2 regions of the Xanthomonas sp. NCPPB 1826 genome follow, and region 2 is predicted to be linked to the other one. Evidence: predicted binding sites of a transcription regulator. Region 2 holds the regulator's gene; the other holds the start of a gene.

Region 1 (15,218 bases), 1.3 Mb from region 2:
CGCGTTCTGGACCCGGATTGCCTATGTGACCGCCAGCGGCAAGGGCGGCGCCATGCGCTATGCGCTGATGGTGGCCGACTCGGACGGCTACAACCCGCAGACCATCGTGCGCTCGGCCGAGCCGCTGCTGTCGCCGAACTGGAGCCCGGACGGCAAGAAGCTGGCCTATGTGAGCTTCGAGCGCGGCAACTCCTCGATCTACCTGCAGGACATCGCCACCGGCGCGCGTGAGCTGGTATCCAGCTTCCGCGGTATCAACGGTGCGCCGTCGTTCTCGCCGGACGGTCGCCGCCTGGCGCTGGCACTGTCGCGCAGCGGCAACCCGGAAATCTACGTCATGGATCTGGGCAGCAAGCAGTTGACCCAGCTGACCAATCACTTCGGCATCGACACCGAGCCGACCTGGGCGCCGGACGGCGGCAGCATCTACTTCACCTCCGATCGCGGCGGTCGTCCGCAGATCTACCAGGTGGCCGCAAGCGGCGGCAGCGCCAACCGCGTGACCTTCCAGGGCAACTACAACGCCACCGCCAGCGTCTCGTTCGACGGCAAGAAGGTCGCCGTGGCACAGGGCAGCGGCAATAGCTACCGCATCGCCATGATGGACCGCAGCCTGGGTTCGCCGAGCTGGAGCACGCTGTCGCCGGGTTCGCTGGACGAGTCGCCGAGCTTCGCGCCGAACGCCAGCATGGTGCTGTACGCCGCACGTGAGGGTGGTCGCGGCGTGCTCTACGCCGTCTCCTCCGACGCTCGCGTCCGCCAGCGTCTGGTCCTGGCCGATGGAGATGTGAGAGAACCTGCATGGGGGCCTTACCGAACCGCGCATTAATGTTAATATTTCGCTGCGTTAAACCACTCATTGGCCCAGAGCCTCCATAGGTATCCCATGAACAAGTCCACCCGCGTCTTGCTTGTCTCCCTGTTGTCCGTTGCCGTGCTGGCCGGTTGTTCGAAGAAGGTGAAGGAAACTCCGCCTCCTGCGACTGACACCACCGCTGGTTCCTCCGTTCCCACCGGCCCGTCCACCTCTGGCCTGTACGGCCCGGGCGACCTGGATACCGATGCCTGCCTGCGCCAGCGCGTTGTCTACTTCGATCTGGATCAGGACTCCCTGAAGCCGGAATTCCAGGCAATCATGGCGTGCCACGCCAAGTACCTGCGTGACCGTCCTTCCTCGCGCATCACCCTGCAGGGCAATGCTGACGAGCGCGGTTCGCGTGAGTACAACATGGGTCTGGGCGAGCGTCGCGGCAATGCCGTGTCGTCTTCGTTGCAGGCTGCCGGCGGTTCCGCCAGCCAGCTGACCGTCGTCAGCTACGGCGAAGAGCGTCCGGTCTGCACCGAAACCAGCGAAAGCTGCTGGTCGCAGAATCGTCGCGTCGAAATCGTGTACACGGCTCAGTAAGAAGCGATGCGCTTTCGAGTGACATCCCTGTTCGTCGCGGCGGCCCTTGTGGTCGCCGCGCCGGCGCACGCGCAGCGAGCCAGTCTCGCTGATCGTGTTGCCGTCCTCGAGCAGCAGCAGGCCAACAGCCAGGCCAACAACGATCTCCTCAACCAGCTGCAGCAGGCGCGTTCGGACCTGCAGGGCTTGCGAGCGACCGTGGAGCAGCTGCAGCACGACAACGAACAACTCAAGCAGCAGTCCAAGGATCAGTATCTCGATCTGGACGGACGCCTGAATCGGCTGGAAGGTGCAGGTGGCGCAACCCCGCCATTGCCATCGCCCACCGGCAGCGTCACACCCGCCCCGGCTCCGGCCGCGCGGCCTGCAGCGGCGGCAACTTCCGAGAAGCCGCCCAGCGTGCATGGCGACCCAGGCACCCTGGCCGTCAGCAACGAGGAACGCACTGCCTACAACGTCGCCTTCGATGCCTTGAAGAACGGCAAGTACGACGATGCCTCGCAGTTGTTCCTGAGTTTTCTGGAACTGTATCCCAACGGCGTCTACACCCCCAATGCCTTGTATTGGCTGGGCGAGAGTTACTACGCCACCCGAAATTTCCAGCTTGCCGAGGCGCAGTTCCGCGATCTCGTCAGCCGCTATCCCACGCATGACAAGGCCTCTGGCGGCCTGTTGAAGCTTGGCCTGTCGCAGTATGGCGAAGGCAAGAACGACCAGGCCCAGCAGACCTTGCAGCAGGTCGCATCGCAGTATCCCGGCTCCGACGCAGCGCGCGTGGCCCAGGAACGCCTGCAGTCCATCCGTCTCGGCCAGCAACTGCGCTGAGCCCGCGCGTGCGCGCCTTCGGGCGTGACGCATACTTTGCCAATGAACGCCGCCGCCGTCCCCAGCGAGATCGTCCAGTCGCCGTTGCCGCGATTGAAGATCACCGAAATCTTTCTGTCCCTGCAGGGCGAAGCCGAGGCCGCCGGCTGGCCGACCGTGTTCGTGCGTCTGACCGGTTGCCCGCTGCGCTGTCATTATTGCGATACCGCCTACGCCTTCCACGGCGGTGAATGGCACGACATCGATGCGATCGTCGCCGAAGTTGCCAGCCACGGCGTGCGCCATGTCTGCGTGACCGGCGGCGAGCCGTTGGCGCAGAAGCGCTGCCTGGTGCTGCTGCAGAAACTGTGCGATGCCGGCTTCGATGTTTCGCTGGAGACGTCCGGTGCATTGGACGTGTCGGCCGTGGATCCGCGCGTCTCGCGCGTGGTCGACATCAAGACGCCCGCATCCGGCGAGGAACAGCGCAATCGCTGGGAGAATCTGCCGCTGCTGACCGCACGCGACCAGATCAAGTTCGTGATCTGCAGCCGCGCCGATTACGAATGGTCGCGCGAGATTGTCGCCGCGCATGCGCTGGACCGCCGCTGCACGGTGTGGTTTTCGCCCAGCAAGAGCGAAGTGACGCCGCGGGAGCTGGCTGACTGGATCGTGGCCGATCGTCTGCCGGTGCGCTTCCAGATGCAGCTGCACAAGCTGCTGTGGAACGACGAGCCTGGGCGCTAGGCCCGAGCGCGAAGCCCGGGCGATAGAGCGACCGCGCTCACCCAAGAAAGGCGGGCGCAGCCGGTTGCCCGCAATCGGCATGTGTCACGCATCCGTTGCGGTTGCCAGCATGCCGTCCGCACCCAACTGACGATCACCCGCGACGCTTCGTTGGCCGCTCCCGGTCCCCGGTGCAAGGCGCTGCCTGCCAGGACACGGCCGTCTGCGCTTACGCGGCGATCCTGTTCAATTCTTCGACGGCATCGGCCGGCAGTTTCAGTTCCGCTGCGAACAGATTGGCGCGCAGATGCGCCACCGACGAGGTCCCCGGAATCAGCAAGATGTTGGGCGAGCGCTGCAGCAGCCACGCCAGTGCCACCTGCATCGGGGTTGCAGCCAGGCGCTGGGCAACAGCGGCAAGCGTGGACGATTGCAATGGCGAGAAGCCGCCGAGCGGGAAGAACGGCACGTAGGCAATGCCGTCGCGCGCGAGCGTGTCGATGAGTTCGTCGTCGTGTCGATGCGCGATGTTGTACATGTTCTGCACGCAGACGATGTCGGTCATGGCGCGTGCCTCGGCCACCTGCGCTGCGGTGACGTTGCTGATGCCGATGTGCCGCACCAGGCCATCGCGCTGCAGCTTGATCAAGGCCGCCAGTTGCTCCGCGATCGAGCCTTCTGCCGGCTCCTGCGCCTTGAACATCACGCGCAGGTTGACCACATCCAGCGTTTCAAGCCCCAGGTTGCGCAGATTGTCGTGCACCGCCTCAACCAGCTGCTGCGGCGAGAAGGCAGGTAGCCAGGAACCATCCGTGCCGCGCGCGGCGCCGATCTTGGTGACGATGGTCAATTCCTGCGGGTAGGGATGCAGTGCCTCGCGGATCAGCTGATTGGTGATGTGCGGCCCGTAGAAATCGCTGGTGTCGATATGGTTGACGCCCAGCGCGATGGCTTCGCGCAGCACCGCCAACGCACCGTCGCGGTCCTTGGGCGGGCCGAACACGCCAGGCCCCGCGAGCTGCATTGCGCCGTAGCCGATGCGGGTGAGCTTGCGGTCTCCAAGCAGAAACGTTCCGGCTTTTTCGATGTTGGTCATGGCGTGGCGCTCGCGTGTCGTTGAGCCAACAACGATAGGAAACGTGGCGCGGCATGTGAATTCGCATTTGCCGCGGCGCCAGTCCACTGCCGCCAGGGCTTGTGGCATATGGGCGCAGCCGCAGCGCCCCGGGCCGATCGTCCGGCGGGATGTGCTGGAGTTTCAGGTTTTGCTGGCTGCGCGGGCAGTGCTTTCGCCGCGTTTCTTCGCAACCGTCGTCGCCGCGTGGCGCGTTTTGCGTTGACAGGCGCCGAGCGTCGGCGCGAGTATTCCAACGTCGCCGCACAATCGGCGACCGGGATTGGCGTCCCGAACCAAAAGGCGCACCAGCGCCCATCGACCGATGCACGGCGCTTTTTTATCGCCCGCATCGTCGCGGGCGCATGCCGGCCAGTTTTATGGCGGGCGGTGCGCGGGGGCCGCAAGGCCCACCGGGTCCTTTTGGCCGGCACGCCAACCGCGTACCGTCCGCCACCCCGATTGGCGTCTGGGTGGCGGATTCCAAAACACAAAAGGAATCCAGCATGTCTCACGACACACATGAAGCACCCACGTCTGTGGCATACCAGGTCGTCCATGATGTGGGGCCGATCTTCAATGCCCTCGAAGCGACGCGTGTCGCCGGGCGAAGCCCGAATGCGCGTCCCGACGTCGTAAATAAAGCTGTGCATGCGCTCACGCTTGCCGGCGCCGATGCAATCGCTAGCGTCGATAGCGCGGTGACGGAGCCGCAGCAATGAGCCTGGGCAAACAGTTCCGCGTCTGTACGGGCGTCGTCCTCAGCTTCGAGATGATGCAGGGCTATGTGCTGGCCATGCTGCATTCCGACGCGCAGCCCGATGCCTCGCCCGTCCTGATCGCCTGCGAAGCCACCGGCTTTGACGAGATCCTGCCGGGCGGCGATGCGCAGAGCGTTGTGCTGGGCCGCCTGCATGTCTGCATGCGCGTCGACGCTGCAGTGGACGTCCTCAGCTGGCTGCGCAAGCAGGCACGCGCCGCTGGAACTGCGCGACGAACGCGGCGCGTGCAATCGCGTATCCAGAAGGCGGGACCCACATGATTGGCGAGAACGCCACGGCCGCCTGCGCCGGGCCCACGACCTGCAAGATGATGCGCCATCTGCAGGGGAGAAGCCGGCTTTGACGGCAGCGCGCCAGTTGCGGCAGATGGTGGATGCCATCCGACTCCGCGGCCGTAACGCAGGGTCCCTGGCGACGAAGGTCCCGGCAACTTCCGGCGGGCACAAAAAAAGCGCCTTCGGCGCTCTTCAAGTTGCTGATTTGATTGGTGGGCCGTGATGGATTCGAACCATCGACCAAAAGATTAAAAGTCTTCTGCTCTACCGACTGAGCTAACGGCCCACTGTCCCGGCAGTGCGCCGGGGTGCGCATTCTACCCTACAGCGGCGTCAAGGCGAAATGGCGTAGTGGGTGGGGTCTGGGACGCCGGCGTCGGCGAAACCGGCGGCACGCAGGCGGCAGGCGTCGCAGTGGCCGCAGGCGCGTCCGTCGGCGTCGGCGCGGTAGCAGGACACGGTCAGGCCGAAGTCCACGCCCAGGCGCACGCCTTCACGCACGATGTCGGCCTTGCTGAGGAACTGCAGCGGTGCGTGCACGCGCAGGCCGGCGCCTTCCACGCCGGCCTTGGTGGCCAGGTTGGCCAGCACCTCGAAGGCGCGCACGAATTCGGGCCGGCAGTCGGGGTAACCCGAATAATCGACCGCGTTGACGCCGCAGAACAGGTCGTTGGCGCCGATCACCTCGGCCCAGCCCAGTGCCAGCGACAGCATGATGGTGTTGCGCGCCGGCACGTAGGTGACCGGGATGCCGTCGCCACCGGCATCGGGCACCTCGATGTCGTCGGTGAGCGCCGAGCCGCCGATGCTGCGCAGGTCCACGTCAACCACCTTGTGCGCGATGACGCCCTGCGCCGCGGCAACGCGCGCGGCGGCGTCCAGCTCGGAGGTATGGCGCTGGCCGTAGCGCACGCTCAAGGCATGCACGGCAAAGCCCTGCTCCTGCGCAAGCGCGATGACGGCAGCGGAATCCATGCCACCGGACAACAGAACAACGGCTTTTTTCATGACGGATCGGCAATCACAACGGAATAGGCGGAAAGGCTAGCAGGCTCGGCGTGGCACGGCGACCCGGCAGTTGATGCGGCGGCAGCGGGATGCCGGGCAACGCGGCTGGGCCAAGCGTGCGCGGGCAGGGCAGCGACCGCATCTGCACGTCAATCCGGTGCGACAGCCCGCCGGCAGTTGCGCGCCTCGGGCATCGTGTTTTTGCCGGCGTCGGTGCGGCACGGCCGGTCTCAGCGCAGGCTTGCAGCCGCGGCCTTGCGCAGGGCCTGGCCCAGTTGCTGCAAGGCGCTCGAGCGCACCGCGGCGCATTGCCAGTACAGCGGCACATCGAGCCAGCGTGTCGGGTCGATGATGACCACCTGCCTGTCGCGCACGGCAGGCACGACCATCGATTCCGGCGCCAGACACCAGCCGAGTCCGCGTGCGGCCGCTTCGACAAAACCGGTCGAGGTCGGCAGGTAGTGGATCGGCGGCGCCACCTGCGTGCGGGTGATGCGGCGGACAAAGCGGGTCTGCAGCGTGTCCTTTCGGTTGAACACCAGCATCGGTGCGTGGGCCAGGGCCGCTGCGCTGAAGCCCTGCTTGAAATGTGTCGCAACGAATGCGGCCGACGCGATGGCGTGGTAACGCATCACTCCCAACGCCTGCACATTGCAGCCCTGCAGTGGCTTGCGCTCGGCGGTGACCGCGCCGAGCACCGCTCCGGAGCGCAACAGCTCCAGGGTGTGGTCCTGGTCGTCCATCTGCACATCGAAAAGAACGCCGTGCTCCCGGTGCAGCGCCGACAGGGCCGCCAGAAACCAGGTCTGCAGCGAGTCGTCATTGACGGCGATGGCCAGCGTGCGCGGATGCCCGGCGCTGCTGTCGCCGGGGAGGAAGTCGGCGATCGCTTCGGATTCCAGGACCTGCATCGGCTTCACCCGGCGCAGCAGGCGCTCGCCGGCCGGGGTAGGGCGGCAGGGGGCCTTGCGGATCACCAGCACCTGGCCGAGCCGGTCTTCCAGCGCCTTGACCCGCTGCGAAATCGCCGACGGCGTCACCGACAGCCGACGCGCAGCGGCGTCGAAGCTGCCTTCCTCGAGAACGGCAGCGAATGCGGCCAGTTGCGGATGCAGAAGATCCATGACGTTCGGCAGGATTAGAAGTTCTAAGCAGGATACAGAAGATTTAGTTTTCCTAATTGCAGCGGAACGCCCAGCATTGGCGCCTGTGATCCGGGAGATGCTCGTGTTCCTTCAAGCCGCAATCTCTGGCTTCATCGCCAGCGCAGGTCTCATCATCGCAATCGGTGCGCAGAATGCATTCGTGCTGCGGCAGGGACTGCAGCGCCAGCATGTCGGTCTGGTGGTGGCGATTTGCGCGTTCGGCGATATCGCGCTGATCGTGCTGGGCGTGGCCGGGATCGGCGTGCTGGTGACGCAATGGCCGGAGCTGCTGCAGGGACTTCGCTATGCGGGAGCTGCATTTCTCGCGGCATATGGCGCGCTGGCTGCACGCAGGGCCTGGCGTGGCACCAGCGGGTTGGCGCCGTCGCAGGCCGGTGCGCAACGCTGGCAGCGCGCCATGCTGGCGTGCCTGGCATTTACCTTTCTCAACCCGCATGTCTATCTGGACACGATGCTGCTGCTGGGCAGCCTGTCCGCGCGTTACCCGGGCCAGCTGCGCTGGGCATTCGCGTCGGGTGCGTGCCTGGCCAGCATCGCCTGGTTTTCCGCTCTGGGTTATGGCGCGCGCTTGTTGCAGCCGGCCTTCTGCGATCCGCGCGCATGGCGTGTGCTGGATGCGGCGATCGCAGGATTCATGCTGGTGCTGTGCGCACTGTTGCTGCTGCCTGCGCAGGCGCTACCCTGAGGCCCACTGTTGCCGGAGCTGTCGTCATGTCGCCGCTGCGCGTTTCCACCGATCACTCCGAACTCGATGTTGCGCTGGTCCATCGCTACCTGGCCCAGCACAGCAGCTGGGCCAGGGACATTCCGCTTGCGGTAGTACAGCGCTCCATCGCCAACTCGCTGTGCTTCGGCGGGTTTCTGCAGGGCGGGCAGGTCGCGTTTGCGCGGGTGGTTTCCGACTATGCAACCGTCGCCTATCTGGGCGATGTGTTCGTGTTGCCCGAGCACCAGGGCAAGGGCTATGGCAAGGCAATGATGGATGCGGTCATGGCGCACCCCGGTCTGCAGGGGCTGCGCCGTTTCAGCCTGGCTACCAGCGATGCGCATGGTCTCTATGCGCGCTACGGCTTCACGCCGCCGCTGGCTCCGCAGTCGCTGATGGAACGCTATCGTCCCGGTCTCTACACGCGCTAGCCGCGGCGGGCCGGCTGTTGCGCGGCCGCACCGGCATGGCACTGCGTCAGGGCAGAAAGACGGTTCAACGCGCTGCCGCGCTGCATGATGTTAGGCGAGCACTGCGACCTCGTCACCGCACAGTGCCGGCCAGGCATCGGCAGCGCGCATTGCCGCCAGCGATGAATCGCAGTTGCCGCCGCACAGGTGCCGATCCTGCCGCAGGTCGATGGCTTCCCACTCCCAGCGCAGCGAATGCGGCATCTGCCAGGCTGCCAACAGCACCGACATCCCGTCCTGAAGCATGAGCTGCCGCCGCCAGATCACGCGCGTGTCGAGATGGGCTTGTTTCCAGTGCGATAAGGCATCGTCGTATGGCTTTGCGTCTGCGGCCCCTGCGTATGCGCGAGCATGCACGTTGGCATGCTCGCCGTTGCGTGGGTGATGCAGATCGCGACTGTCGTTACTGGTATTCACGGGTGATCCTTCCTGATTGAGAAGGCGTGCCGAGCGGTGACGAGAGCACGCACGGACACACCTGCAGTGCCGGCATCGCCGGCTGCGGATGTCGTGGGTACCGATGGCTAAGATGCCGCCTGCGCTGCAGACGGTGGCCGGGCTACCATCCGGCCTGCTCTCTTTCGACCGGCGCAGCGTAACCAGGCATGGCGCTGGAAACAAGCGCTTTTGAGTGGTTTGCGTGCTTGTTTTCCAGGTTTTTTTGTGGGCACTGCGCGCGCGTTGCGGGTGTTTGAGCTGTCTGCACCGAATGCCGGTGAGCGTGCGGGATAAACGCAGAAAGCGCCCTGGCAGGCGCTTTCTGCGTGTGCGATGGCATCAATGGCTGCGGGCACATCCACAGTGTCGCATCAGCATGGCTGCACCGACGACCCGGTCGACGGCGCAGTGCCGGCTGCTGGCTCAGGCGTTGCGGACCTTGCTCAGCAGCTGTGCGACCGGTGCCGCTACGCGCGAAGCGGACTGCCGTGTCTGGCGTGCGTCGATCTTGAAGATCGCCACCGCATCGGTGAGCTGCACCGCCTGCTCTTCCATCGCGCGCGCGGCGGCCGTGGCTTCTTCCACCAGCGCAGCGTTCTGCTGGGTGGTTTCGTCCATGTGGGTGATGGTCTGGTTGACCTGCTCGATGCCGGCCGACTGTTCCTGCGAGGCTGCAGAAATCTCGCCCATGATGTCGGTGACGCGTTGCACGCTGGCCACCACGTCACCCATGGTCTTGCCTGCGCTGTGCACCAGTGCCGAACCCTCGGCCACGCGTTGCACCGAGTCATCGATGAGGTTCTTGATCTCCCTGGCGGCGCCGGAGGACCGCTGCGCGAGCGTGCGCACCTCCGAGGCCACCACGGCAAAGCCGCGGCCTTGCTCGCCGGCACGGGCGGCTTCCACCGCCGCGTTCAAGGCCAGGATATTGGTCTGGAAGGCGATGCCGTCGATGACGCTGATGATGTCGGCGATCTTCCTGGACGAGGCTTCGATACCGGTCATGGTGTCCACCACCTTGCCAACCACGTCGCCACCTTGCGAGGCGACGCGTGCGGCGCCGATCGCCAGCTGGTTGGCCTCGCGTGCGCTTTCGGCATTCTGCTTGACGGTGGAGGTCAGCTCTTCCATCGATGCTGCGGTTTCTTCAAGGTTGGCTGCCTGCTGTTCGGTGCGTTGCGACAGGTCCTGGTTGCCGGCGGCGATTTCGCTGGCCGCGGAGTTGATCGACACGGCCGACTCCTGGATGTTGCCGACGATCTGCGCCAGCTGGCTGGCCGTGGTGTTGGCGTCATCGCGCATCTGTGCGAACACGCCGCGGAATTCGCCGCTCATGCGTGCGGTCAAGTCGCCAGCGGCGATGGACTGCAGCAGCGACGACAGCGACTGCAGATTGCCGTCGGCCGTGGACATCAGGTGGTTGAGGCTTTCGACCATGATGCGGAAGTCGAACTGGAAGCGCTCGGCATCGCCGCGCGCGCTGAAGTCGCCATTGGCGGCGGCCTGGGCGAGATGCTTGATCTCGTGATTCATCGCCGACAGGTTGAGCTTGACCTGCGACATGGTGTCGCTGAAAACGGCCTTTTCGCCGGGCAGCGGCTGCATGTCTTCGGAGAGTTCGCCAACCGCATACCGGCCCATGATGCGTGCCAGGTCGGTCTGCACTGCCACGTGCGAGGCAACCAGCAGGTTGGTGTCGTTGGCCATGCGCCCATAGTCGCCCGGGAATGCGGCCGCATCGATGCGGAAGCTGATCTGGCCATTGTCGTGATGCCTGGCCATGTCGGTTTGCGCGGTGATCAGGTTGCGCAGCTGCAGCTGCATCTTGTCCATGGCCTTGAGCAGACGGCCGGTTTCATCGTTGGCGTTGGTGTGCACATCGTTGTGCAGGTTGCCGGCCGCGATCGCTTCTGCGGTGCGTGTGGCCTGGCTGAGCGGCTGGGTCAGGCTGCGAGTGATCAGCCATGCGAGCAGGCCGCTGATGACCAGTGCGGCAATGCCGCCGGTGGCCAGGGTGATTTTCCCTCGATGCATCGAGGCAACCGCGGCCGCATAGGCATCCTTGCTGAGGCGGCGCTCCAGTGCAGCGTTCTCGCGGATCGCCGTCTGCTGCGCATCCATGGCCGCTGCGGCGTCGCCTTGCAGCAAGGCCTGCGCTTCCTGGTTCTGGTCGCGGAGGCCGTATTCGAGAATCTGGTTATTGAGCTTGACCGAGATGTCGCGCTTTTCCTGCACCAGGTCGAGCGCCTGTTTTTCAGCCGCGCTGCTGGGCAGTGCGGCCAAGGCGTCGTGTGCCTGCTTGTAGCGTGCGCGGTTCTTTTCGATCATGTCCATCGCACGGCGATTGGCCGCGTCGCCAGAGACCATGACGATGTCGCGCAGGCCGATTGCCACGTTGGTGTTGGCGTCGAGCATTTCCGAGGACAGCTGGATCCTCTCCATGTTGCTGTTGACGATAGTGTCCAGCTCGAAACGGGCGTTGGACATGGTGACCAGGCCGGTGGCCACAAGCAGGCCCGACAATAGGATCAAGATGCCAAAGGCCATGCCCAAGCGGCGGCCGACATTGAGGCGTTGCAGATATGTATTCATGACCGCATCCAGGTAGTGCAACTGAGGGGCTTGATGAATGGGTCATCCACCAGAGCGTCTTGCCCCAGCTAGCGGCCGGATTGCGACGAGCTAAAGGCTCGTATTTGAAAGTACTTATATTGAATTCATCGTGTGGAAGAAATTTCCCGACAGCCGTCCGCAGCGGCCTGACATGCGCGCAGAAATTGCTTGTTTATTGCGTTATGGCTGGATCGAAGCGTGCCAACGGCGGAACGATTTTCCGACGTTCTGATGACGGGTGGCGATGCACCCAGGGCAAGGACGTTGCTGGGACAGGGTGCAATTCATCCCGTGTCGCGATACCGGCAATGCGCTTGTCTTCAAGCAGCGGCGGCGCCATTGCTACCGAGTGCTCAGGTGCTTGGATCGGCCGTGATGCGGTGCGACAAGCCCACGTTGCCGCGAGCGATTTGCGGGCCCGCAAGTGCTGGCTGCTCTGCCGGCAACGCCCATCGCGCGTGAGGCATCACGCGCGTGACGGCACTGTGGGTCTTGCGCTCAACCTTCCAGTGCAGCGAGCACCTCTGCATGCAGCTGCTCGGCGCCGGTTTCGGTATTGAAGCGTGCAAAGATTTCCTCGCCGGAGAGCAGGCCGACCCGGACCGAGTGGCAATACGAGCCGAAGTTTTCGCCTGCATTGAAGGGATCGCTGATGACGGAGATATGGTTGAGGCGGACCCGGGTGGTGCCGAACTTGATGAACATCTGCAATCTCCTGTGTGAGCGCCCAGTTTCCCATGTTGTCGGGCGGTGCAGAAGCCGGCCTCACGCATCCATCGACCCAGCACGTACACTGCCGTGCCCTGAAGCCGAGCTCGCCCGATGTCCGATCCGATCCGTCTCGACAAATGCGTGGCCGCGCTGTTCGGTTGCTCGCGTGGCGAGGCGCAGCAATACATCGAAGGCGGCTGGGTCAGTGTGGACGGGGCCGTGGTCGAAGAGCCGCAAGCCTTGGCCACTGCAGCGCAGGTGACGCTGGCGGAAGACGCCGTGCTCGCAGCTGCCGAGCCTGCCACGCTGCTGCTGCACAAACCGGCAGGCATGAGCGCCGAAGCGGCGCTGGCACTGGCCACGCCGGCAACGCGCAGCGCACTGGACCAGCTCGAGATGCGGGTGCTGAAGCGGCACTTCCTGCGCTTGAACGCGCCGCTGCCGCTGGAGGACGAAGCGAGCGGCTTGCTGGTGCTGAGCCAGGACGGCCGCGTGCTGCGCAGGCTCAGTGCCGATGCGACCTCGATCGAACAGGAATTCCTGGTGGAGGTGCGCGGTGAGCTGCGCCCGTATGGCATGGCGCGGCTTGCGCATGGCCTGGTGTATCAGCAGCGCAGCCTGTCGCTGTGCAAGGTGAGCTGGCAGAACGAAGAGCGCTTGCGGTTTGCGATCAAGCACGTGCAACCAGGCCAGCTGCGTTACATGTGCGGTGAGGTGGGGCTGGAGGTGGTCAGCATCCGGCGCCTGCGCGTGGGCCGTGTGTCGCTGGGCAAGCTGGCCATTGGGGAATGGCGCTATCTGCCGACAGGCGAGCGGTTCTAATTGGTGTCGGTTTTCGGCGCGCCTAATCGCAAGGCGGTCGCCTGCCGATGCTGCTGACACGGTATGTGCATCAAATGTCGTGCGGCCTCAACGCAGCGATGTCGCTGCGGGGGCCTTGCTGTCCAGACAGCTTCAGCACTGGTGCGCTGTTACGCGGGAAGTAGTGCGTGTTAGTTGTGCCAGGCAAGGCCGGCCTAGACCGGCGCTTGGCATCAGCAACTGAGGGTAAGTGCGCATCAAGCGCAGGCTATGTGGCATCCCGATGTTTGGCGCGCTTCCTGTGTTGCTTACTTCTTGTTGCGCTTCTTCTTGGCGCGGGTCACCAGCCAGAACACCACGGCAATCACGCCGATAACCAGAATGACGAACGCCGGTGACAGAAACGAATTGTCGCCCATAGGAATTTCCTGAAAGTCTTCGCAGCCAAGTGCTGCACTGACATCAGCCTAGCGAGCGGCCTGCTTGATGGCGTGAAATACACTGCATTCGTCCCTCGCAGCAGCGGTGCATCGCCATGCGCGCAAGAGCACGCTACAGCTGCGAGCGCGCTTGCTGGGCATCTGCCTGCCGGCGCTGCCGTGCGAATACCGGCGCACTGACGCTGTGTTGGCGGTAACCGCAAACCGATAAGTCTCAAGCCACAAGCGCATAGGCAGCAGCGTTTGGAGATCGCTATGCCGGTGATCAATTCAACGCGCATGCAACGCCAGCGCATGAGCTCAGCCACAACCTGCGTCAGCACAGATCGAGGTGCAGGTTGGAGCTCGTAACGTTGGAGCTCGGATACAGGGCCGGCGTGTCACCGAGCAGTTCGACTGCAAACCCAAGTGAGTCGTCTGCGCTTGCGCACGAACGACTTTTTCATTGAGTAAAGCGCGCAGCCAGGCTGATGGACGACCAACCCACCACGATGTGGGAACCGCTTGGCCGGTGCAGGCAAATGTTCCGGCAGGGGCGTGCTCAGCGCCTCGCGAGTCGAGCGGCCCAACAGGCCTCGCGTCCGGTGGCTGCAGTCTAAATGAGGTGCGCATCACGTAAATCGGGGCCGCGCCGACAGCTTGTCGGGACGTTTCCGACAGTTTTCGTCACATCGGGGTGCGTCCATCCTCACCCGAGCCTGGTCACATCACCGAAGGCCGAGTTGCAGCGGAAGCCGGCATATCGATCTGCGCGGTGCCGCTGCCCTTATGCGACCGGGGTAGGGAGCACCCGGTGTTTGGCCATCACGCTGCGGATCGCGCTCAGCAGCTGCTCGGGGGTATAGGGCTTTTCGAGGAAGGCCACACCGTCCGGCAGGATCTCTTCCACATACTCGACCGCCAGGCCGGAGGTCAGCAGCACCGGCAGGTTGTAGGGCGCGTGCGCCGTCTTGAGCGCCAGGTCCACGCCGGTCAGGCCGCCCGGAAAATGGATGTCGGAGAACAGCACATCGACGCGCGGGTCGCTTTCGATCAGGGTCAGCGCTTCTTCGACCGAGCCTGCGCTACGGCAGGTAAAACCATAGCTTTCCAGCACAAGGCAGCTGAGTTGTCGGGTGCCATCGCCGTCTTCGACGACGAATACAACTGGCCGTTCCTTGTTCTGTGACATGAGCACGTCTCGTAAGGCAGGCCACATTCTCAGCGATGCGGCAGTGAACCCTCTGTCAACGCAGACGGAGCCGTACGGTTACCAGCCGAACGGGCCGGGGCCGTAGCCGCCGGGGCCGTAGCGCGGGCCGAACAGCGCGCCTTCGCCGCGTCCGACGCTGATGCTGACGCCGATCTGGTGCGCCTTGCCGTCGTCGTCGTAATAGGTCTTGCAGGAATTCAGGTTGACGGCCTGCCAGTTGCTGTTGCCGCCGCGGTTGGAATAGCCCATGCCGGTTTCGACTGCGCCATGCAGCTTGCCCTGGCATTGTTCGGCGCGTTCGGCGGCAAGTGAGGCCGCGCTGGGGCGGGTCAACGCAGGCTTGGGGCCGCTCTTGTCGCCGTAGAAGGTGCCCGGCGGATCGGTGCTGTATTCCGGGTCGGAGCGGTACTGCACCGGGGCTTGCGGAACGCTCAGGTCCAGCGACCGCGCCGACCCCGGCTCGGCACTGCTCTCGCCGGCCTGGGCAAGCGCGCTGCCGGCGGCAAACAGAGTGGCCAGAAGAAGCAGGCTGCGTTTCATGGGTGGACTCTACTCAAGAGGGACTGA
Region 2 (15,218 bases):
TTCCACGGCAGCCTAGCCGTCGCCAAACCATCGCGCCCATGCCTGCGCGCGTAGCGACATAGATCGGCAGCGATGCTGGTAGTGACACGACAACGGCCGCAGTACGCGGCCGTTGTCGTTAGATCAGGCAACCAGGATCGTCTTGACGATTCCCGATTCCCGATTCCCGATTCCCGATTCTCCCAATCCCGAATCCCCAACCTCAATGATCGCTGGAACGCAGCCCATCCACATCCAGGATCAGCGCCATGCGGCCGTCGCCGATCAGGGTGGCGCCGGCGTAGCCGGGCAGGCCGCGCAGGGCGCGGGGCAGGGGCTTGATCACCACTTCCTCGCGGCCGCGCACCTGATCCACCACCAGGCCGAAGCGGGTTTCGCCGGCCTGCAGCAGCACCACCGTCAGTAGCGGCGGTTGTTCGGCAGGCACGCCCAGCCAGCGACGCAGGTCGATCAGCGGCAGGGTGTGCGAGCGGCGGTCCAGCACGGCGCGGCCGTCGAACCAGCCCAGCGAGGTCTGCGGGGCGTGCAGCACTTCGACCACGCGCGCCAGCGGCAGGGCGTAGACGGCTTCGCCGGCCTGCACCAGCAGGGTCGGCAGGATCGCCAGGGTCAGCGGCACGCGGATCATGAAGCGGCTGCCGCGGCCCAGTTCGGACTGGATCTGGATCTGCCCGCTCAACTCGCGGATGCGCGATTGCACCACGTCCATGCCCACGCCGCGGCCGGAGATGTCGGTGACCTCGGCCTTGGTCGAAAAGCCCGGCATGAAGATCAGATGCAGGCACTCGTCGGTGCTCAGGCGGGCGGCGGCTTCGGCATCGATCAGGCCCTTGTTGCGGGCGATCTCGCGCAGGCGTTCGGGGTCGATGCCGGCGCCGTCGTCCTGGATTTCGATGCTGACGTAGTCGCCTTCCTGCTGCGCCGACAGGCGCACGTGACCGCTGCGCGGCTTGCCGGTGGCTTCGCGCAGGGCCGGCGATTCGATGCCGTGGTCGATCGCGTTGCGCACCAGGTGCACCAGCGGGTCGGCCAGGGCCTCGACCAGGTTGCGGTCCAGTTCCGTCTCGGCGCCGATCAGTTCCAGCTCCACTTCCTTGGACAGCGTGCGCGCGACATCGCGGGCCACCTTGGGGAAGCGTGCGAACACCTTGCTGACCGGTTGCATGCGGGTGCGCATCACCGCGGTCTGCAGGCGCGCGGTGGCGATGTCCAGCGTGCTGACCGCGCGGTCGAGTTCTTCGTCGCGCAGGCGGGTACGCAGGGTCTTGAGGCGATTGCGCGACAGCACCAGTTCGCCGATCAGGTTGACGATGGCGTCCAGGCGCTTGGTGTCCACGCGCACGGTCTGCTCGGCGTCGGCCGCCTTGGCCGCCGCCTTGGGCGCGGCCTTGGCGCCAGGCGCAGCAGCGCCATGTGCGTCATCGTGTGCGGGTGCAGCGGCAGCGGCCTTGGGCGCGGCCTTGACCGCCGGCGGGCCGCTCTTGGCATCGAACTGCGCAATCAGCGAGGCCGGTGCATGCGGCACGGTTTCGCCCGAGCCCATCGCATCCAGCATGGCCTGCAGATAATCCAGCGACTGCTGCGCGGCATCGAAGTGATGCGCCTGCAACACCGCCTGGCCGGAGCGTGCCATGCCCAGGGTTTCCTCGGCGGCGTGGCAGAGCTCGACCATCGGCTTGATCGCCAGGAAGCCGGCGCCGCCCTTGAGCGTGTGGAAGCCGCGGAACACCGCGTTGAGCTGGTCGGCTTCGTCCGGTGCCTGTTCCAGCGACACCAGCTGTTCGCCGAGGCGATCCAGGATTTCCTGGGCCTCGACAATGAAATCGGCAGCAATATCGTCTGGAACAGCACTCATGGTTACAGCCCCAATCCGGACAGCAGGTCGTCGGCGTCGTCCTGCGACACCGCGTGACGGTCCAGGCCCTTGACTGCAGGACCGGCAAGACCGCCGTCGTCTTTCTTCGGCTCGGGATTCTTCGGCGGCAGGCCGAGCGCACCGAAGCCCTCGTGCACGCGCCGCACGATGCCGGCCACGCGACGGATGATCTGGCCGCTCAGGTCCTGGTAGCTCTGCGCCAGCGACAGCTCGGTCAGGTTATGGCGCATCTTGTCCATCAGCGCGCCCTGGTCCTGGTTCAGGCCACCGTCGCGCAGCTGGTTGGCCAGCTCGCGGCATTCCTCGACCAGGTCCAGCGTGCGATGGCTGGCCTTCTCGGTCATTTCCACCACGTGGTCCAGGCGCGAGCAGGCATCGTCCAGTTCGCCGGCTTCCTCGGGCACGGTGGGCAGCTCGCCCAGCGCCTGCCCGAGTTCGCGCGCGAGCCGGCTCAGGCTCTGCATCATCGGGCGCGTGCGCAGCGCGGCGAGGTGGTCCACCTCGCGCCGCCAGGCGACCTGGTCACCGCTTTCCAGTGCATCGAGCGCGTGCTGCAGGCGCTCGATCAGGGCGGCACGTTCGGCATCGGCTTCCACGGTGGCGTTCATCAGGCGGTCGCCGCCAGACGTTCGAACACCTTGCCCAGCTTCTCTTCCAGCGTCTGTGCGGTGAACGGCTTGATGATGTAGCCGTTCACGCCGCACTGGGCCGCTTCGATGATCTGCTCGCGCTTGGCTTCGGCGGTCACCATCATCACCGGCAGGTGCTTGAGCTTGGCGTCGGCGCGGATGTTGCGCAGCAGGTCGATGCCGGTCATGCCGGGCATGTTCCAGTCGGTGACCACGAAATCGAACGGGCCGGCCCGCAACGCCGCCAATGCGCTGTTGCCGTCTTCGGCCTCTGCGGTATTGGTGAAGCCCAGATCGCCCAACAGATTCTTGACGATACGTCGCATCGTCGAGAAGTCGTCCACGATCAAAATCCGCATGTTCTTGTTCACATCAAGCTCCTAACACTAAAAATACGCGAAAAAATCATTCGTCAATTTCGACACCGGCATCGGCCAGTTCGAAGACCTTGAGGCGGCCGCGCAGACGCACCACCGCCTGGCCATGGATCTGGCAGACGCGCGATTCGCTGACACCGAGCACGGCGCCGATTTCTTTCAGGTTCAATTCCTGTTCGTAGTACAGCGACAGCACCAGCTGCTCGCGCTCGGGCAACTGGCCGATGGCCTTGCCCAGCTCGCGGCCGAATTCGCCACGCTCCATCATCTGCTGCGGATTGGGGCCGCCCTTGGCGGTGGTGTCCAGCTCGCCGTGATCCTCGATCCGCGACTCCAGGCTCAGCACCTGGCCGCGGGCGGCATCTTCCATCAGACGCAGGTAGTCGGGCAGCGGCATCTCCATCGCGGCGGCCACTTCGGTGGCGGCGGCGGCGCGGCCGGTGTGCTGTTCGATCTTGCGCACGGCGGCGGCAGCGTCGCGTGCGCGGCGGTGCACCGAGCGCGGTACCCAGTCGCCACGCCGGATCTCGTCGATCATCGAGCCGCGGATGCGGATCGAGGCATAGGTCTCGAACGAGGCGCCCTGTTCGGAGTCGTAACTGCGCGAGGCTTCGATCAGGCCGATCATGCCGGCCTGGATCAGATCGTCCACTTCCACGCTCGCCGGCAGGCGCGCGGCCAGATGGTGGGCGATGCGGCGCACCAGGTCGGCGTGCTGGGTGACGATATCGTTGGCGTTGTTGCGCTGCACGGCGCGGTACTGCGCGCTGGCCGTGGTTGCGGTAGCGGTGCTCATGCGGCCACTCCCCGTTGGATGATGCGTTCGACGAAGAACTCGACATTGCCGCGCGGCACGGTGGGGGCCTGCCAGCGCGAGGTACGGCGAGCGATTTCTGCAATGGCCTGCGCCGACGGACTGGCGGGGTAGGCCTTGATGACCGGCTGCTGGCGCTGCACCGACAGGCGCAACCAGTCGTCCTGCGGCACGTGGCCGAGGTAGTTCAGCGACACGTCGCCGAGGAATTTTTCGCAGACCCGCGACAGCTTGTCGTACAGCAGGCGGCCCTCGTTGGGGTCGCGCACCATGTTGGCGATGATCTGCAGGCGGTCCACGCCGCGTTCGCGCGAGAGCACCTTGATCAGCGCATAGGCGTCGGTGATCGAGGCCGGCTCGTCGCAGACCACCACCACGGTGTCCTGGGCGGCCTGGCAGAAGGTCAGCACGCTGTCGGTGATGCCGGCGGCGGTATCGATGACCATCACGTCCAGGTCGCGTTCCAGCTCGGAGAACACGTTGACCAGGCCGATGTGCTGGGCCGGGGCCAGTTCTGCCATGTGGCGGCGACCGGAGGCGGCCGGGACCACCAGCACACCGCCGGGGCCTTCGATGATCACTTCATCCAGCGTGCAGCGGCCGGCGATCAGGTCGGCCAGGGTGTACTTGGGCGACAGGCCCAGCACCACGTCCAGGTTGGCCAGGCCCAGGTCGGCGTCCAGCAGCAGGGTGCGCTTGCCCATGTCGGCCAGCGCCACGGCCAGGTTGGCGGAGATGTTGGTTTTACCCACGCCGCCCTTGCCACCGGTCACGGCAATGGTGCGCACCGGGCCCAGGGGCTCGGGACGGGTCGCCGACAGGGGGAAGGCGTTGGTCAGCTTGGCGTATTCACGCGACTGCATGGTTGTGCTCCGGAGTACAGGGCTTATCGGCAGCGCGCCGCAAATCTTCAAGGCGAAGAACGAGACTGGCGGCATTGGCGCGGTGCAGGTCGTCGGGGACCCGCTGTCCGTCAGTCACCCAGGTGATGGGCATTTGGTGATCGACGACGACCGACAGCGCACTACCGAAGCGGCCGGTCTCGTCAAGTTTGGTCAGCACCACGCCCTGGGGCTTGGCGTGGGCAAAGCGGCGCACGACCTCGTCGAGGTCGGAAAAGTGCGCGTTGGCAGGCAGCACCAGCAGCGAGGTGACCTGATGCGCGGCGCGCAGCCAGTTCAGCTGGGCGGCCAGGGCGCGGTCGCGCTGGCCCATGCCGGCGGTGTCGATCAGCACCAGCTTGTAGTCGCGCAGGCGCTCGAGCAGTTCCAGCAGGCTCTCGGCGCTGTCGGCCTCGTGCACGGCGATGCCGAGCTGACGGCCGTAGCTGTGCAGCTGCTCGCGGCCGCCGACGCGCTGGGTGTCGGTGGTGACCAGGGCCACATCGCGCGGGGCGTGCTGGGCGGCGAAGCGCTGGGCGAGCTTGGCGATGGTGGTGGTCTTGCCGGCGCCGGTCGGGCCGACCAGGGCGATCACGCCGCCGCGTTCCAGCGGGTCGACCGGGGCCACCGGCAGGCGCTTGGACAGCAGGCCCAGCATCAGCCCGCGGCCGCGGTGCAATTCGGTATCGGCCGGAATCTGCAGTGCCACGTCGCGGATCAGGCCGGCGTCGAAGCCGTAGTCGTCCATCAGCTCCAGAGCCTGCGCGCGCACCGGCGAGCCACGCAGGCGCTCGTCGGTGAGGCGGTTCATTTCGCGCTCGATCATCTGCCGCATCAGCGCCAGCTCGCCACGCAACTGCTTGAGTTCTTCATCGTTCTGCGGCGCCGGGGCGGCGGCGACCGGCACCGCGGCCAGCGCCGGCGGGGCGACCACCAGCGGCGGCAACGCGGCCGGCGGCAGGATCTGCGGCAGCGCGTCCAGGTCGAAGTCGGCGTCGTCGTCCAGCGCGTCTTCGTCCTGGTCGTAGCCGGCCTGCACGGGGGCAGCAGCGGCGGCCATGATCGGGGTCGGGGCCTGCACCGGGGCAGCCTGCACGGCGGCGCGCTGCACCGGCGCGGTGGTCAGGAAATCGGCGAACAGCTGTTCCGGCACGGCCGACAGCGCGTGTTCCTGGCGCGGCGCGGCGGTCACCGCGACGGCATGGGCCAGGGCCTGGGCGGCAGGCGAGGGGACGGCAGCGCTACGCACCGGTGCGGGGACCTGCGGCTGGCGCGGCACATTGACCGGCTGGCGCAGCGCCATCGCGGCGATCATGTCTTCGGCGGCACTGGCAACGCGCTGGCGCTGGCTCGTACCGGCATCGGCGGCCTGCTTCAGCGGTGCGTGGACCGGTGCGGCGGCGGCTTGCGGGGCCGGTGCCTGCGGGGCAGCTGCCGACGGGATCGGCGCGGCGGCAACGGCCGGCGTCTCGGAGCGCGCGGTTTCCAGGGCGCGCTGCACGAGTTCTTCGTCGTAGTTGCTGGCAGCGACGATCTCGATGCCTTCGGCGGTGCGGCGATTGGACAGGATCACTGCGTCCGGGCCGTGTTCTTCACGCACCATGCGGAATGCGGTGCGCATGTCCGGGGCAACGAAGCGTTTGATTTTCATGCGAAGTGCCTCCAGGAACGGGACCCGCCGGACGCCGGACGGGTGCGCGATGAATGTGGGTGTGTTGCCAGCGTCATGAGTTGCCTGTCCCGTTCGGTTGTTCCAAGTGCTGCTCTCGCCCCGCAGCGGTGGCGCTGGCTGCGGTCTCGGCAGAGCTAATGCACGCGGCGTGCCAAAACGGGGTGCCGGGGTTCCGGCGCGGGAAGCTGGGGCGTTAGGAACAGGCGGGGGCTGTGTGTCCGGCCGGGTCCGACGGCTTCAAGTCGATGGATTGATTGACTTTTTTCCGGGGCGGCGATGCGCTGGCGTCGTCGTGCGGGCGGAAGCGCTGGCGGCCGGAAGGCCAAGTCTGGGGCGCTCGGGATGCCTGGAAACGGCCAGCGCCGTGCAATCGATTGGAGATCCGGGCCAGTGGCGGCTTTCCGACGCCGGGGCGCTGGTCGGTCTCCGGCCTGCTGCCATCGCTGGCCAGCGTGGTGGGTAGGTTCGTAGGAGCGCACCTGGGCGCGACGGGCCGTCCCGGTAACGCCTGTCGCGCCCAGGTGCGCTCCTACGGTGGTGTCGGCGTCTGCGGTGCGTTGTCGGATTGCCTGGCCTGTCGTAGGAGCGCACCTGGGCGCGACGGGCTGTGCCGGTAACGCCTGTCGCGCCCAGGTGCGCTCCTACGGTGGTGTCGGCGTCCGCGGCGTGTTCTCGGGTTGCCTGGCCTGTCGTAGGAGCGCACCCGGGCGCGACGGGATGTGCCGGTAAAGCCAATCGCGCCCAGGTGCGCTCCTACAGTGGTGTCAGCGTCTGTGGTGTGTTGTCGGATTGCCTGGCCTGTCGTAGGAGCGCACCCGGGCGCGACGGGGTGTGCCGGTAACGCCTGTCGCGCCCGGGTGCGCCCCCACGGGGGGCGTTGGTCGGCGGGGCGGTTTCAGCTGATCGTGCCGACCAGCTTCAGGCGCTTGTCTTCGGGCACTTCGCTGTAGGCCAGTACCGACAGGGACGGGACGCTGTGGCGGACCAGGCGGGCCAGGGCGGCGCGGACCTGGCCGGGCACCAGCACCACTGCCGGCTCGTTGCGGGCTTCCTGCTTGCCGACGCAGTCGGCCAGGCTCTGGTGCAGGCGCTCGGCTAGGCCGGGCTCCAGCGCCACGCCGTTGCCGTGGGTGGACTCCTGCAGCACGCGCTCCAGCTGCGGGGCCAGCGTGTAGACCGGCAGCTCGGCCGACATGCCGGCGATTTCCTGCACGATGAAGCGGCCCAGCGAGGTGCGTACCGCGGCGGTGAGGGTGGTCGGGTCCTGGCTGTGCGGGGCGTGCTCGACCAGCGCTTCGACGATCTTGCGCAGCTGGCGCACCGGGATGCGCTCGATCAGCAGGTTCTGCAGCACGCGCACCACCACCGACAGCGGCAGCGCCTTCGGGGTGAGGTCTTCGACCATCTTCGGCGCGGTCTTGGCCAGGGTCGCCAGCAGCTGCTGCACTTCCTCGTGGCCGAGCAGTTCCGGGGCGTGTTCGCGGATCAGGTGCGACAGATGGGTGGCGACCACGGTGGCCGGGTCGACCACGGTGTAGCCCATCGATTCGGCATAGGCGCGTTGGTGCGGCTGGATCCAGGTGGCGTCCAGGCCGAACGCCGGGTCCTTGCCGGGGATGCCGTCGAGCTGGCCGAGCGCGCCGCCCGGGTCCAGCGCCAGTTCGCGATCGGGATAGATTTCCGCAGTGGCCACCGGCACTCCGTGCACCAGCAACCGGTAGGCGTTGGCCGACAGTTCCAGGTTGTCGCGGATATGCACCGGCGGCACCAGGAAGCCGATGTCCTGGGTGAGCTTGCGGCGCACGCCCTTGATGCGCGCCATCAGTTCGCCACCCTGATTCTTGTCAACCAGCGGAATCAGCCGGTAGCCCACTTCCAGGCCCAGCGGGTCGATCGGGCGCAGCTCGTCCCAGCTCAGCTCCGAACTGGCCTGGGCGGCAGTGGCCGCGGCGGCGGCCTTGGGATCGGTGGCGGGGTCGCCGGTCGGCGGGATGACCAGGCTGCGCTTGTACATTTTCCAGGCGATCACGCCCAGGATCAGGCCCAGCGTCAAAAACGCGACGTTGGGCATGCCCGGCACCAGGCCGACCAGGCCCAGGATCGCTGCGGCCACCGCGAGGGCGCGGTGCTGGCCGAACACCTGGCTGATCATGGCGCCGCGCATGTCCTGCGCGCGCGAGGCGCGGGTCACCAGCAAGGCGACCGAGGACGACACCAGCAGGGCCGGCAGCTGCGCCACCAAACCGTCGCCGATCGACAGCAGGGTGTAGGTGGAGGCGGCATCCACAAAGCTCATGCCGTGCTGGAACATGCCCACCGCCATGCCGCCGACCAGGTTGATGAACAGGATCAGGATGGCGGCGATGGCGTCGCCGCGGATGAACTTGTTGGCACCGTCCATCGCACCGTAGAAGTCGGCTTCCTCGCGGACTTCCTCGCGGCGGGCCTTGGCTTCCTCGCGCGTCAGCAAACCGGCGTTGAGGTCGGCGTCGATGGCCATCTGCTTGCCGGGCATGGCGTCCAGGATGAAGCGCGCGGTCACTTCCGACACGCGCCCGGCACCCTTGGTGATGACCACGAAGTTGATGATGGTCAGGATCGCGAACACCACGATACCCACGGCGTAGTTGCCGCCGATCACGAACTGGCCGAACGCCTCGATCACCTTGCCGGCTGCGGCATGGCCGTCCTGGCCGTTGATCAGGATCACGCGGCTGGAGGCGACGTTCAGCGCCAGCCGCAGCATCGTGGTCATCAGCAGCACGATCGGGAAAATGGTGAATTCCAGCGGGCGCTGCACGTAGACGACCGCCAGCAGCACCATCAGCGAGATGGCGATGTTGAAGGTGAACAGCGCATCCAGCACCGGCGCGGCCAGCGGCACCATCAGCATGGCCAGCATGGCCATCAGCGCCAGCGGCGCGCCCAGGCCGTTGCGCAGCAACTCCATGATGCGCCGGGCATTCATCGGGGCGGGTTGGGCGCTCATGCGCTGGCTCCCTTGCCGAACTCATCCACGTCCAGCGACGGCAATTCCGGCATCGGGCCGCCGTTCCAGCCACGCAGCTGGTAGACGTAGGACAGCACCTGGGCCACGACCGAATAGAGTCTCACGGGAATTTCCTTGCCGATTTGCGCTTCTCTATACAAGGCGCGTGCCAAAGGCGGGGCGGTGACGATCGCCACGCGGTGCTGTTCGCAGGCTTCGCGGATGCGGAAGGCCATTTCATCCACGCCCTTGGCCACCACGATCGGGGCGCGCATCTTGCCGCCTTCGTACTTGAGCGCCACCGCGTAGTGGGTCGGATTCATCAGCACCACGTCGGCCTTGGGCACCGCTTCCATCATCTGGCGCTGCGACATCTGCATCTGCATCTGGCGGATGCGGCCCTTGACCTCCGGGCTGCCCTCGCTCTCCTTCATCTCGCGCTTGATCTCTTCGCGGGTCATCTTGAGCTTCCGCAGCCAGTTCCACTTCTGGTAGGGCGCGTCGATGGCGGCCAGCAGCACCAGCGCGCCGGCGGTGTAGAACAGCAGGCTCTTGGTGAAGTCCAGGCCGTTGCCCACCGCCTGTTCCAGCGGCTGGTTCACCAGCGAGCGCAGGCCGTGCAGGCCCTTGGAGATGCACAGGCTGGCAGCCAGGCCGACGAACAGCAGCCGCAGCACCGACTTGATCAACTCGGCCAGGCTGTTGCTGCCCCACATGCGCTTGATCCCGTTCATCGGGTTGAGCTTGGTGAGGTCGGGCATGATCGCCTTGCCGGAAAAGCGCAGCCCGCTCATCAACAGCGGGCCGGCCAGGCCGGCGGCCAGGCAGATGCCGATCAACGGCAGCATCACCCACAGCAGCTGCAGCAGCAGGTCGCCGAAATGGCCGAACAGCGCCATCGGGTTTTCACGCATCTTCGGGTCCGGGCTGAGCGCAGTCTTCATCCAGACGCTGGCGCCATCGCCGATACCGCGGGCCAGGGCCATCAGCGCGAACACGCCGGCACCGAACACTGCGGCAGTGGACAACTCGCGCGATTGCGGGATGTTGCCCTGCTCGCGGGCTTCGCGCAGGCGTTTTTCGGTGGGAAGCTCTGTGCGTTCGCCGCCGTCTTCGGACTCGGACATGGAGGTGCCGGTGACTGGTCAGCCCTGTGTCATGCAAGTGGCGTTCCAGTTCGGGAATCGGGAATCGGGAATCGGGAATCGGGATTGGGGAATTGAGATTGGGATTGGGATTGGGATTGGGGATTGGGTAGTCGGGACGCAGCGGCTGTGCGTGGGACTGCTGGCGGGTCGTTGCGCGTGGATGCCGGGGCGGCGGTTGTTTTGACGCCTTCGCTCAGCCGGTCGGGCGAGTTGGGCCGTCGCGTTGGGCGACCACCATCGCGATGAAGTGCTCGGCGTCCATTGGCCGGCCCAGCAGGTAGCCTTGCAGCTGGTCGCAGCCCAGCCGTTCCAGCGTGTTGCGCTGGGCGGTGGTCTCCACGCCCTCGGCCACCACCTGCAGGCGCATGGTGTGCGCCAGTGCCACCACCGCGGCGACGATGGCGATGTCTTCCGGGCCATTGTCCAGGGCCTGCACGAAGCTGCGGTCGATCTTGAGTTCGTGCGCGGGCAGCTTGCGCAGGTACATCAGGTTGGAATAACCGGTGCCGAAGTCGTCGATGGCAATGCGCACGCCCAGCGCATTGAGCTGGCCGAGCGTGCGCAGGCAGGCCTCGGCATCGCGCATGGCCATGCTCTCGGTGATTTCCAGGGTGAGCTGGGCCGGTGGGATCGCGTAGTTGGCCAGGGTGGTGGCCACCTCGTCCAGCAGGCTGGGCGAGGCCAGCTGCGTGGCCGAAAGGTTGACCGCCACCCGCCAGTGCCCATGTCCCGCCTCGCGCCAGTCGCGCATCTGCCGGCAGGCCTGCTGCAGCACCCAGCTGCCGAGCGGGCCGATCATGCCGCTGCGTTCGGCCAGCGGGATGAAGCTGTCCGGCGGCACCAGGCCGCGCTCGGGGTGCTGCCAGCGGAGCAGCGCCTCGGCGCCGACCGGGCGGCCATCGTCGGCGCAATACTTGGGCTGGTAGTGCAGGACGAACTGACCCAGTTCCAGCGCACGCGGCAGATCCTGCAGCAGCTGCAGGCGCTCGCGGGTGGTGCCGGTCATCGAGCGCTCGAAAAAGCTGTAACGGTTGCGGCCGGCCTGCTTGGCGTGACTCATCGCCGCATCGGCATGGATCATCAACTGATGTTCGCTGCCGGCATCCTCCGGATACAGCGCAATGCCGACGCTGCTGCTGAGGCGCAATTCCTGGTCGGCGACCAGGAACGGCACCGCCAGCGCCTGCAGCAGATGCGCGGCGATGGCGGCGGCATCCTCGGGGTCGGCGATGGCCGACACCAGCACGAACTCGTCGGCACCCAGCCGCGCCAGGCTGCCGTGGGCGCGCCGGTGCGCACTCATGCGCCCGGCTACCGCCACCAGCAACTGGTCGCCGAACTGGTGGCCGTAGCCGTCGTTGATGGCCTTGAATCCATCCAGGTTGATCAGCATCACCGCAAAGCGTTGCCCGTCGCGCTGGGCGCGGTCGATGCTTTGCAGCACGTGCTCGTGCAGCAGCACGCGGTTGGGCAGGCGGGTGAGCGGGTCGTGCAGGGCGGCCAGCACCAGCTCGGCATTGGCCTGCGCCAACGACCGCGCGAGCACGTCGGTGCGTTGCTGGAAGCGCCGCGACAGCACCGAGATCACCAGTGCCAGCGCCAGCAGCGCCAGCGTGACCAGCACCACCACCGCGGCCAGCCAGGGCAGCGGCAGATGCGCACCGGCGGCCGCGCCGCAGATGCTGCCGGGCGCGAACTGCGCGGCCGCCATGCCGGTGTAATGCATGCCCACGATCGCCACGCCCATGATCATCGCCGCGATCAGGCGCAGGCTGTAGCGGCGGCCGTCGTGGCGCAGCCGGAAGGCGATCCACAACGCCGCCGCCGAGGCGCCGATGGCGATGGCAAGGGACAGCCCGAACAGCAGCGGGTCGTAGTTGATGGCCGGGGACATGCGCAGCGCACCCATGCCCATGTAGTGCATCAGCGCGATGCCCAGCCCCATCAGCACCGCGCCCATGCCCAGCCGCGGCCACGGCAGATCGGCCCGCGAGGTCAGCCACAGCGCGAATGCCGATGCCAGAATCGCCGCCAGCATCGAATAGGTCGTCAACGCCAGGTCGTAGCCCAGCGGAATCGGCAGGCGAAACGCCAGCATGCCGACGAAGTGCATCGACCAGATGCCGATCCCCATCGCCACCGCGCCGCCCATCAGCCAGGCCACGGCATCGCCGCCACGGCTGGCAGTCACACGTGCGGCCAGATGCAGTGCGGTATAGGAGGCCAGCACGGCCACCACCAGCGACAGCATCACCATGCCAGGGTTATAGGTTCCGACCACCCATCCACTTCCGGCGCCGAGGGACGCACTTGCTCAAGCACCTAGCGACCCCGGGCGCCACTTCTTGAGCGCCTGCGGGCAGCCGGCGGCGATCGACGTGCATGCGCCGCAGGTCACGCGCAACTGCGCTGGTCGGCCGGGCAGGGGCCGCCGGCGATGGCTGTGATGCGTTGGAGGCGAGGGGGCTGCGCGCGAGGTGACGGTGCGGGCGATGCTGCGGTGCCGTGACCGGCATGCGGGTAGCTGCCAGTGCATGCGTGGATGCTGTGCGTCGAGCTGAAATCCGTACGCAGCGAGCTGCGCCCGACCGGCGACTCTTGGGCTCACGCCACCGACGATTCGGGCTCTTCCGGTTCGATGCGATTGCGGCCATGCCGCTTGGCGCGGTACAGCGCCTCGTCGGCACGCGCCAGCAGCGTGGCGGCGTTGTCGCCGTTCCGGAACCAGGCCACGCCGACCGAACAGGTCACCTGCAGCGGCCGGGCGGCACCCACCTCGTACGGTGCCAGGCTGAGCTTTTCGTGGATGGCGCGCAGCCGGTGCTGGCTATGCTGCGACATGCCCGGCAGCAGCAACAGCAGTTCCTCGCCACCGTAACGGCCCACCTTGTCCGAGTCGCGCAGGCAGGCGGTCAGGCGAGCGCCGACCTTGGCCAGGACCGCATCGCCGACCAGATGCCCGTGTTCGTCGTTGACCAGTTTGAAGTGGTCCAGATCGATCAGCACCACCGCCAGCGGGTGCCCGCCGTGCGCACAGGCCTGCAGTTCTTCGGCCATGGCTTCGAGCACGCCGGAGCGGTTGAGCAGGCCGGTCAGGGCATCGTGGCTGGCCTTCAGGGCCAGCGCTGCGCGCGCGCTTTCCAGATCGCGTTTTTCGTGTTCCAGCTGATAGGTGCGCTCGGCCACCAGTTCGGCCAGCATGCGCTCGCGCGCGACCAGATGGCGGTGCCGCCAGCGCCACAGGCCGGCCAGCAACGCGCTGCCGATCAGCACATACAGCACGATCGCCGGCGGGCTGCGCCACCACAGCGGGGCCACCGCAAACGGCAGGTCGGCGATCGGCGAGGCGGTGCGGCGGTAGCGGTCCAGCACCTGCACCTGCAGCCGGAAATGCCCGGAGGGCAGCGGCGCCTGGTCGATCGACAGGTTGTCGCTCTGGATCCATTCGTTGTGCAGGCCGAGCAAGCGGTAACGCACGGTCAGGCGGCTCGGGTCGTCGTACACCTCCATCGTGGACAGCTCGATATGCAGCGGCTTGTCGCTCCAGCCCAGCAACTGGCCGCGCTGCACCGGCACGCCGCCACGGCTGACGCTGTCGATGCGCACGCTGGGCTGGCGCGCATCGAACAGCCGCGCCGGATCCAGCAGATGGCTCACCCCGCGCGAGGTGCCGATCCAGACCGACCCATCCGGATCCTCGGCGAAGGCGGCTTCGGAGATGTCGTCCCACAGCAGGCCCTGCGACTGCGACAGATGCGCCCAACGCTCGCCGTCGTAGACCTCCACGCCGCGCGCATGGCCCACCCAGACCCGGCCGAGGCTGTCGCCGCGCATCAGGTAGACGCCGACATCGCGCAGCGCCTCGTCGCTGATCGCCTGCAGATCCAGCCGCTCGCCCAGCAACATGCCGTGCCAGAGACCGGGCCGATAGAACGCCAGCCACACCTCGCCGCTATCGCTGATGTGGAACTTGCTGATCCACGGGTCGGAGGTGCCGCCATTGACCAGCACCTCGACCTTGGACCAGCGCGCGCCCTGCAGCCGGAACAAGCCGTTGGCGGTGGACACCCACAGCGTGCCGTCGGCGGTCTGCTGGACATCCGTATAGGCGATGGTGGGCATCTCGGTGACCGCTTCCATCGTGCCGCCTTCCAGCGGGCGCCGGATCACGAACAGCCCGCCCGCGCTGAGCATCCACATCCGCCCCTGGCGATCGATCAGCAGGCGGCGCGCGGTGCGCGGCAGTTTGGCGATCTGCGCACTGCGGCCATCCGGCCAGGTGCGGCGCAGGAAACCGGCCGAATTGAGCGTCCACAGGCTGCCGTCGGCGCTGCGTTGCATGCCCACGATCTGGATCCCGGAGGCCTGCAGGGCCGGAACGAACCGGCCGCCCGGATCGACCTGGCGGCCGGTGCCGTGTTCGTTGCCGACCAGCAGCGCGCCCTGCGCGTCGCGGGCGATCGACCAGGTGGGCGCGGCCGGCATGCCCTGCGAGACGTCCCAGTTCTCTATCCATTCGTAGCCGGCCCAGCGCACCAGGCCTTCGCCATCGACGGTCATCCAGACATCGCCATCGCGGTCCACCAGGATCGCATCGCTGCTGCCGGGCGGCAGCCCGTTGTCGGCGCCGAAACTGCGCCAGCGGCCGTTCTCCCAGCGTGCCAGCCCGTCGTTGCGACGCACCAGCACGCGCCCTTCGCGGTCCAGCACCAACGGTGCCTGCCGCCCGATGGTTCTGCCATCGAGCAAGGGCAGCGGCTGCACGCTGAATTTGCTGGCGCCCGGCGCGCGATAGAGCAGGTTGCCGGTGCCGCGGACCCACAGTGCGCCGT

Evidence for each region. Region 2 encodes FliA, which starts transcription of late flagellar genes. Its sites were predicted from a motif close to TAAAGTTTNNCNNNCNNNGGCCGATAA; they were not measured.
Region 1: a site for FliA is predicted at 11,555-11,581, ahead of AC1PLA_RS15570 (methyl-accepting chemotaxis protein). Genes of this name have one in related genera too.

What each region holds. Positions count from the first base shown of each region.
Region 1 covers NZ_CM161521.1:3,681,700-3,696,917, reverse strand. Annotated here, with positions in the region: gene tolB (Tol-Pal system beta propeller repeat protein TolB) at 1-829, shown strand, start outside; gene pal (peptidoglycan-associated lipoprotein Pal) at 887-1,405, shown strand; gene ybgF (tol-pal system protein YbgF) at 1,412-2,230, shown strand; gene queE (7-carboxy-7-deazaguanine synthase QueE) at 2,273-2,956, shown strand; RNA gene AC1PLA_RS15620 (sX9 sRNA) at 3,036-3,112, shown strand; gene AC1PLA_RS15615 (aldo/keto reductase family oxidoreductase) at 3,165-4,031, opposite strand; gene AC1PLA_RS15610 (hypothetical protein) at 4,556-4,771, shown strand; gene AC1PLA_RS15605 (hypothetical protein) at 4,768-5,091, shown strand; tRNA gene AC1PLA_RS15600 (tRNA-Lys) at 5,317-5,392, opposite strand; gene queC (7-cyano-7-deazaguanine synthase QueC) at 5,440-6,114, opposite strand; gene AC1PLA_RS15590 (LysR family transcriptional regulator ArgP) at 6,345-7,238, opposite strand; gene AC1PLA_RS15585 (LysE/ArgO family amino acid transporter) at 7,336-7,965, shown strand; gene AC1PLA_RS15580 (GNAT family N-acetyltransferase) at 7,992-8,417, shown strand; gene AC1PLA_RS15575 (hypothetical protein) at 8,508-8,873, opposite strand; gene AC1PLA_RS15570 (methyl-accepting chemotaxis protein) at 9,318-11,486, opposite strand; gene AC1PLA_RS15565 (hypothetical protein) at 12,006-12,212, opposite strand; gene AC1PLA_RS15560 (rRNA pseudouridine synthase) at 12,330-13,040, shown strand; gene AC1PLA_RS15555 (response regulator) at 14,226-14,630, opposite strand; gene AC1PLA_RS15550 (hypothetical protein) at 14,709-15,191, opposite strand.
Region 2 covers NZ_CM161521.1:2,362,239-2,377,456, forward strand. Annotated here, with positions in the region: gene AC1PLA_RS10165 (chemotaxis protein CheA) at 203-1,855, opposite strand; gene AC1PLA_RS10170 (protein phosphatase CheZ) at 1,858-2,484, opposite strand; gene cheY (chemotaxis response regulator CheY) at 2,484-2,876, opposite strand; gene AC1PLA_RS10180 (RNA polymerase sigma factor FliA) at 2,911-3,678, opposite strand; gene AC1PLA_RS10185 (MinD/ParA family protein) at 3,675-4,559, opposite strand; gene flhF (flagellar biosynthesis GTPase FlhF) at 4,546-6,228, opposite strand; gene flhA (flagellar biosynthesis protein FlhA) at 7,145-9,217, opposite strand; gene flhB (flagellar biosynthesis protein FlhB) at 9,235-10,365, opposite strand; gene AC1PLA_RS10205 (putative bifunctional diguanylate cyclase/phosphodiesterase) at 10,580-12,667, opposite strand; gene AC1PLA_RS10210 (ligand-binding sensor domain-containing diguanylate cyclase) at 12,991-15,218, opposite strand, start outside.